One region of the Halomonas sp. H10-59 genome, then DNA from elsewhere that is predicted to be linked to it. Evidence: predicted binding sites of a transcription regulator. Region 1 holds the regulator's gene; the other holds the start of a gene.
The links. Region 1 encodes FNR, which switches genes on or off when oxygen is low (the NO sensors DNR and NnrR bind a similar motif). Its sites were predicted from a motif close to TTGATNTANATCAA; they were not measured.

Region 1 (4,178 bases):
CAGGGCTTTGGTTGCTGCTGGCCAGCGAAGGCAAGCCCCAGGCCTGGTTCAAGCTCGACGATCAGCCCCGTGACGACGCCGCCGAGACCCTCGCCGCCCTCGCCCAGCGAGGGCTTGCCATCGAGATCCTGTCGGGCGACCGCGCCGTCAACGTTGGCCAGCTTGCGCGCACGCTGGGCGTCGGTCAGTGGCGTGGCGAGGCCTCCCCCGAGGACAAGCTCGGGCACTTGAAGGCGCGGCAGGCACAGGGCGAAAAGGTGGCCATGGTCGGTGATGGCATCAATGACGTGCCGGTACTGGCCGGCGCCGACCTTGCCATCGCCATGGCCGGGGCCAGCGACCTCACCCGCACCCGCGCCGATCTTGTATTGCTGGGCGAACCGCTCACGGGTATCGTCGAAGCCATCGAGGTGGCCCGCCAGACCCGTCGCATCATTCGCCAGAATCTGTCCTGGTCGGTGCTCTACAATGTCGTGGCGCTGCCCGCAGCGGCGCTGGGCTTCGTGCCCCCATGGCTTGCCGCCATCGGCATGTCACTCAGCTCGTTGCTGGTCATCGGCAATGCCCTGCGTCTGCGGCGCGGACGCACCAGGCCGACCGCGACACCTTCACCCGTCACCGCAAGCCCCGGCCCATGAGCATCCTTTACCTGTTGATACCCTTGTCGTTGATCCTGCTGGGCCTGGCGGTCTGGGCCTTCTTCTGGGCGGTGCGCAACGACCAGTTCGAGGACCTCGAAGGCCCCGCCTATCGCATCCTGTTCGAAGATGAAGACGACACTCGCAGTGCCGATGACGGCGCTTCCTCGTCCGAAACGCCTGCGCAGACATCCGATCGTGATCCATCGTCCAGAGGGCCTGAGTGAATCCTACCGGCCTGGAACTGCCTCCCATGATGGCGGCCTTCGTGTTTGGTCTGCTTGGTGGTGCACACTGTATTGGCATGTGCGGCGGCATCATGAGCGCTCTGACCTTTGCCATCCCCACCAGCATGCGTCAACCTTGGCGGGTGGGCTCTCTGGTGCTCGGCTACAATGTAGGTCGTATCACCAGCTACTGTGTGGCGGGCGCTCTGGTTGCCACCCTGGGTTCGGTGATCGGCCTTTCGCCGACCCTGCGTGGCCTGATGCAGATCGTCGCCAGCCTGATGTTGATCCTGATGGCGCTTTACATTGCCGATCTATGGAAAGGCCTGCGTCACGTCGAGGCACTGGGGCGTCACCTCTGGAGGTACCTGGAACCCGCAGGCAGACGCCTGTTGCCGGTGGTGCGTCTGCCCCAGGCGGTGGCGCTGGGCGCCATCTGGGGCTGGCTGCCCTGTGGCCTGGTGTACTCGATGCTGGCCTGGAGCCTGGCACGGGCCGAACCCCTCGAGGGCGCACTGCTGATGGCGAGCTTCGGTCTTGGCACGCTTCCGGCGCTGGTGGTGACGGGCCTCGCCGCCAGACAAATGCAGGCCCTGCTGGCGCATCGGGCAACACGCCTCGCCGCCGCTGGCATGATCATCGCCTTTGCCGTCTGGCAACTTTGGACTGGGCTGCATCAATGACGCATCCTACCTCTAAGTTATTAATCCTAAAGAGGTAGACGCCACTTTTAGCTGATCTGAGGGTGTAGAATAGTGCCATCAACGTGCTGTACGGGCGACGTCTGTTCTCCCCATGGCCCAGTCAATATCGATCCCAGATCCACAGGAGCTGCGAATGAGTCCTACGGCCCAAGATCGGCGGCGTCCCATGCTGCATGAGACTCGCTGTGAGTCCTGCAGCCTGAGTTCCTTATGCCTTCCGCTGTCGCTGGAGACCGCCGACCTCGAGCGCTTCGATTCCATCATCCGTCGTCACCCGCCGATCAAGAAAGGCACACGATTGGTCGAGCAGGGAGATCGCTTCACCAGCGTCTTCGCGGTCCGATCGGGGAGTCTCAAGCAGATCACCACCGAAGGCAGCGGCGAAGCTCAGTTGACCAACTTCTTCCTGCCCAGTGAACTGGTTGGCCTGGATGGCATCGACGACGGCCGCTATCCCGGCAGCGTGGTGGCGCTGGAGACCACCACGGTGTGCGAGATTCCCTTCGACCGCCTCGATGCGCTGACCCAGACCCTACCGGAGCTGCGTGCCCAGCTGTTTCGCACCCTGAGCAAGGAGCTGCGAGAGGACCGCCGGATGATGCAGCTGCTGTCACGCAAGACCGCCGATCAGCGCCTGGCCTGCTTCTTCCTCGGCCTGTCCGACCGCTTCCGCCGCCGCGGCTATTCGCCGTTCAGCTTCCGCCTGTCCATGTCCCGCGCCGACATCGGCAATCACCTGGGGCTGGCGGTGGAAACGGTCAGCCGTATCCTCGGGCGTTTCCAGCAGCAGGATCTGGTGGCGGTATCGGGACGTGAGGTCAATATCCTCGACCTGACCGCGCTGTCGACCCTGGCCGACACCGAAGTTACCTGAGCGGGCCTGGCGGCAGTGTGCCGGGCTTGGCCGGCAGGGCCCGGTATCCAGGATCTGGAAAGCAGAGCGTAATAGATGGCGTATGACAAAAAGAGGCCGCCTCCGGAGATGCGGCCTCTTTTGCTGTCATGGCGTCCTGCACATTCGCTGTTGGCGAGATCAGCCGGCATCCACCACGTCGATGCGCCGGGCCTGGCGTTCGGCCTGTACGGCCTCCAGCCCCTCGAAGTCAAACAGTTGCCGATCCGCCAGCTGCGACGGCGCCACATTGGTCACCGCCTTGAACATGCTCTCGAGGCGCCCGGGATGCTTGACCTCCCACTCGGCCAGCATCTCCTTGACCACCTGGCGCTGCAGGTTGGGCTGGGAACCACACAGGTTGCACGGGATGATCGGGAACTCCATCGCCTCGCTGTAGGCCTGGATATCGGCCTCGCGGCAGTACGCCAGCGGGCGGATAACGATGTTCTTGCCGTCGTCGGAGAGCAGCTTGGGCGGCATCGCCTTGAGGCTGCCACCGAAGAACATGTTCAGAAACAGCGTCTCGAGAATGTCCTCGCGGTGGTGGCCCAGGGCGATCTTGGTCGCCCCGATCTCCTCGGCGAAACCATAGAGCGAGCCGCGCCGCAGGCGTGAGCAGAGCGCGCAGGTGGTCTTGCCCTCCGGCGTCTTCTCCTTCACCACCGAATAGGTGTCGCGCTCGAGGATGTGGTAGTCCACGCCGATGCTGTCCAGATAGTTCGGCAGCACATGCTCCGGAAAGCCCGGCTGCTTCTGATCCAGATTCACCGCCACCAGCGAGAAGTTGACCGGCGCGTTGCGCTGAAGGCTGCGCAGGATCTCGAGCATGGTGTAGCTGTCCTTGCCACCAGACAGACACACCATGATCTTGTCGCCTTCCTGGATCATGCCGTAGTCGATGATGGCGTTACCGGCCTGGCGGCGCAGGCGCTTCTGCAGCTTGTTGAACTCACGCCGTGCCTTGGCCTGAACTTGGGCTTCCGTCTGATCGCCATCCGTAGCAGGGTCGGCCGGGCTGACGCCGGCATCGATCGAGAGATGGTCATCCTCGGGGGTACGGGGATCGAACAGGGTGGCGGAGGCGGACTGTGGCGACATGGGAGCGGGACATCACGGCTGAAAATGAAAGAGGCGCCAGTCTACCATCCGGACGCTTTAGTGGCGAAGAGGTCAGCGACCGCTTACCCCGGCGAGGACAATACGGGAGAGGCTTTTCGTCGGCAGCACATCGGAAAGCGCCAAGGACGACACCGCCGTAGTGGCGCCCTTGCGCGTCGTGGCCTGGTCTGGCAAGTCGAAGAACGCAAGTGCCTGTCAGCCAGGCCCTAGGCGCTGTCCGAAAAGTCGACGAGCGAAGGTTAGACAAGGCAAAAATCGGTGAGAAAGCGCAGTTTACGGGGTGTAAATGAGCATTTTGACCGGGCTGGCGCACCAGACGATTTTTAACGCCGTATTACCGAGCGCAGGCACTTTTCAGACAAGCCCTAGACGACGTTCAGCGCCAGCAGATAGCGCACCACCACGCCCAGCAACAGCAGCAGGATGCCGGCACGTTGCCAGCCAAACTCGCGCACGGTCAGGGTCAGGCGCTTCTCCCAGAACTTGACCATGCCCCACAGGTCCCGGGTACGGCGATAGTACTGGAGGTAGGCCACCAGCACCGAGACCAGGCCCAGCGCCAGCAGCGTGGGCTCGAGAAGGGTCAACATGGCGT
Region 2 (4,178 bases), 1.0 Mb from region 1:
GGGCGTCAGACAGCAGCCGGGCCAGGTCGGCGCCAGGCAACTCCACCGGGGCGACGAAGCGGAACATGCCGGCGCGCTTGAGGATTTCCAGGGTCGGCACATTGTAGAGGTTGAGCGCCGGGCCGCCGACGAAGGGCAGGCCCGCCTCGGACAGCCGGTGCACCGCGCTCATGTCGTTGGCCTCGACCAGGAAGTCGCCGTTGTCGCACAGCCTGGTCAGGTCGCGCAGGTCGGCGTTGGACTCGATCAGGGTCTGCGAACCGAGGATCACCTGCTTGCCGGCGGCGGCGAGCTGGTGGCCGATCTCCAGCCAGTCGGCGAGCTTCATGTCGCGCCGCCGGGAGCACACGGTTTCGCCCAGGGTGACGCTGGTCAGCGGCCAGTGGCAGGCCTGTTCATAAAAGGCGAAGTAGCGCTCGCGGGTCCAGTAGAAGGACACCGGGCCAAGGCTCAATTCCAGTGAAGCAGCGGTCATCTCGCCTCCTGTCATTTCCAGTCGCGCTCGTAGGCGCCGAGAGTATGGGTGGAGCCTTCGGCCAGCGGCGCCAGGGCGGCGCTCCAGTCGGCCTGGGGGCGATAGTCGTCGCCGGCCCGGTCCAGATGGTCCAGCGCCTGGCGCCACACGCGGGTGACGCTGGCCACATAGGCCGGACTGCGCTGACGACCCTCGATCTTGATCGCCTTGATGCCCAGCGCCGCCAGCTGGGGCAGCAGGTCCAGGGTGCTGAGGCTGGTCGGCGCCTCGATGGCGTGGCCGACGTCGCCCTCGACGTTGAAGCGTCCCTTGCACAGGGTCGGGTAGCCGGCCTGTTCGTCGGCGCGGTAGCGATCGATCAACACGCCGTTCAGGCGCGATTCGCGTCCGCTGGCGGTCTCCTCCCAGCGCACGTGGGCCGCCGGCGAGCACACGCCGTGGGTGTTGGGCGACTCGCCGGTCAGGTAGGACGACAGATAGCAGCGGCCCTCGGCCATGATGCACAGGCTGCCGAAGGCGAACACCTCGAGCTCCACCGGGCTGTGGCGGGCCAGGTCGCGCACCTGGTGGATCGACAGCACCCTGGGCAGCACCGCGCGGCGGATGCCGAACTCGCGGTGGTAGAAGGCCAGCGCCTCGTGGCTGGTGGCGGAGCCTTGCACCGACAGGTGGCGGGGGATGTCCGGGTGGCGTTCGGCGGCGTAGGCCAGGAGGCCCGGGTCGGCCAGGATCAGGGCGTCGACCTGAAGCGAAGCCGCCTGGTCCACCGCCGCGCGCCACTGAGCCAGGCTCGACTGCTGCGGGTAGGTATTGATCGCGCAGAACACCCGGCAGCCCCGGGCGTGGGCGTAGTCGATACCCTCGCGGGCGCGCTTGTCGGTGAAGTTCAGCCCGGCGAACTGGCGGGCGTTGGTGGCGTTCTGAAAGCCGAAGTAGACCGCGTTGGCGCCCTCGTCCACGGCGCGCTTCAAAGCGGGCAGGCTACCCGCAGGACAGACCAGTTCCATGTCGATCTCCGAGCGAAGAGAGGCGCCATGCTAGCCCCGCGCGGACACCGTCGGCTTGATGCGTATCAGTGTCCGCCAATGAAGTAGGGGATGGAGCGAAGAGATGACGCGCTGCACCGGGGCCGGGTGTGGATAACCTGGCGATAGTGGGGGGCCGACTTGCGGGCCAGGCGTGTCGATAAAGGTGGGGATGAACTTGTGAGTCGTTCTGTGGATAACCCTGTGTGGCACCTTGTGAAAAGTGGTGGGCAGGCGGTGCAGGGGCTGTGGAAGGCGGTGTATAAGTCGCGTGTCAGTGGTTATCAGCGGCTCGCTGTCGTAAACGAAAACGGGCCCCGCAGGGCCCGTGGTCTTCATGCCGGTGCCTACTGACCGCCGGAGGGGAAGTGGAACTCCGCCTGGGTGGTCTCGAAGGGCGAGGGCCAGCGCTGTGACACCGCCTTGCGGCGGGTGTAGAAGCGCACAGCGTCGGGGCCGTAGGCGTGCAGGTCGCCGAACAGCGAACGCTTCCAGCCGCCGAAGCTGTGGCTGGCCACCGGCACCGGCAGCGGCACGTTGATACCCACCATGCCGACCTCGATGGCGTCGGTGAAGCGACGTGCCGCCTCGCCGTCACGGGTGAACAGGCAGGTGCCGTTGCCGTACTCGTGGGCGTTGGTCAGGGCGATGGCCTCGTCGAGGCTGTCGACACGCACCACGCACAGCACCGGGCCGAAGATCTCCTCGCGGTAGATGGTCATCTCCGGGGTGACCCGGTCGAACAGGCAGCCGCCGACGAAGAAGCCGTTCTCGTGGCCCGGGACCACCAGGTCGCGGCCGTCGGCCACGAGGGTGGCACCTTCCTGCACGCCCTTCTCGATATAGCCGAGCACCTTGTCGCGATGCTGGGCGGTGACCAGGGCGCCCATGTCCAGGCCCTTGTCGGTGCCGGGGCCGATCTTCAGCGCGGCGATCTTGGGACCCATGGCCTCGATCAGGCGGTCGGCGGTGTCATCGCCGACGCACACCGCCACCGAGATCGCCATGCAGCGCTCGCCGGCGCTGCCGTAGGAGGCCCCCATCAGGGTGTTGGCGGCGTTGTCGATATCGGCGTCGGCCAGCACCACTGCGTGGTTCTTGGCGCCACCGAGGGCCTGCACCCGCTTGCCGCTCTCGGCACCACGCCGGTAGATGGTCTCGGCGATGGGGGTCGAGCCGACGAAGGACACGGCCTTGACCTCGGGGGCGTCGAGCAGCGCCTCGACGGTCTCGCGGCCGCCCTGGACCACGTTCATGATGCCCTGGGGCAGGCCGGCTTCCTCGAGCAGGCGGGCGACCGCCAGGGCGGCGGACGGGTCCTTCTCGGAGGGCTTGAGCACGAAGGCGTTGCCGCAGGCGATGGCCATCGGGTACATCCACAGCGGCACCATCGCCGGGAAGTTGAACGGGGTGATTCCGGCCACCACGCCCAGCGGCTGGAAGTTGGAGAAGGCGTCGATGGACGGCCCCACGTTGTGGGAGTACTGACCCTTGAGCAGCTCCGGCACGCCGCAGGCGTACTCGACGTTCTCGATGCCGCGCTTGAGCTCGCCCATGGCGTCCTCGAGGGTCTTGCCGTGCTCCTCGCTGATCAGTTGCACCAGGCGATCGGCGTCACGCTCCAGCAACGCCTTGAAGCGGTACATCACCTGGGCGCGCTTGGCCGGCGGGGTATCGCGCCAGGCCGGGAAGGCCGCCTGGGCGGCGTCGATGGCGGCCTTGACGGTGTCGGCGTCGCCGTCGGCGACCTGGCGAATGGTCTCGCCGGTGGCCGGGTTGGTGACCGGCAGGTGGCGGCCGGCCTCGAGATCCTGACCATTGATCCAGTGATTGACGTTGTCCATCGAGGGTCCTCAAGTGTCGAAAGGGCGGACGGGCATGGCCCGTCCGCGCTGTGGATAAGGCTGTGAACAGTGGGTGTAAAGGTTGTCCACAGGCTGTCGGTTTCAGGTGGATAAGCCGGGCGCTGGGTACCGGCAAGCGGCCCCAGGCGAGCGGGCTCAGGCAAGCGGTCTTGGTCGAGCGGCCCCAGTCAAGCGGCCTCAGTCGAGCCGGTCGAGGGTCTCGGCGACGGCGTCGAACAGGCGCTCGAGCTCCGCCTCGGTGGTGGCGAAGGGAGGGCCGAACTGCAGGGTGTCGCCACCGAAGCGCACATAGAAGCCGGCCTCCCACAGCGCCAGGTGGGCGTCGCGCGGGCGGATGGCCGGATCACCGTCGCGCGGGGCCAGCTGGATCGCCCCGGCCAGGCCGAAGTTGCGGATGTCGACCACATGGGAGCGGCCCTTCAAGGCGTGCAGGCGATCCTCGAAGGCCGGGGCGATAGCCCTGACCTGGGCCGGGAAGTCCTCGCGCTCGAGCAGGTCCAGCGCGGCCAGGGCGGCGGCGCAGGCCACCGGATGGCCGCTGTAGGTGTAGCCGTGGGGAAATTCGATGGCGTGCCCCGGGCCGCCGGCGTGCATGAAGGTGTTATGGATCTCGCCAGAGGCGATCACCGCACCCATCGGCACGCAGCCGTTGGTGATCTGCTTGGCCACCGTCATCAGATCAGGGGTGACGCCGAAGGCCTCGGCGCCGGTGCGCGCGCCGCTGCGACCGAAGGCGGTGATCACCTCGTCGAAGATCAACAGGATGTCGTGGGCCGAGCAGATCTCGCGCAGCCGCTCGAGGTAGCCCCTGGG

Region 2: a site for FNR is predicted at 1,538-1,551, ahead of NFG57_RS19650 (peptidase U32 family protein). Genes of this name have one in related genera too.

The regions. Positions count from the first base shown of each region.
Region 1 is NZ_CP098828.1:750,281-754,458, reverse strand. Features, by position in the region: gene NFG57_RS03435 (heavy metal translocating P-type ATPase) at 1-638, shown strand, start outside; gene ccoS (cbb3-type cytochrome oxidase assembly protein CcoS) at 635-865, shown strand; gene NFG57_RS03425 (sulfite exporter TauE/SafE family protein) at 862-1,548, shown strand; gene fnr (fumarate/nitrate reduction transcriptional regulator Fnr) at 1,703-2,443, shown strand; gene ttcA (tRNA 2-thiocytidine(32) synthetase TtcA) at 2,603-3,562, opposite strand; gene NFG57_RS03410 (hypothetical protein) at 3,949-4,178, opposite strand, start outside.
Region 2 is NZ_CP098828.1:4,494,543-4,498,720, reverse strand. Features, by position in the region: gene NFG57_RS19655 (U32 family peptidase) at 1-475, opposite strand, end outside; gene NFG57_RS19650 (peptidase U32 family protein) at 487-1,482, opposite strand; gene NFG57_RS19645 (CoA-acylating methylmalonate-semialdehyde dehydrogenase) at 1,848-3,344, opposite strand; gene NFG57_RS19640 (aminotransferase class III-fold pyridoxal phosphate-dependent enzyme) at 3,543-4,178, opposite strand, start outside.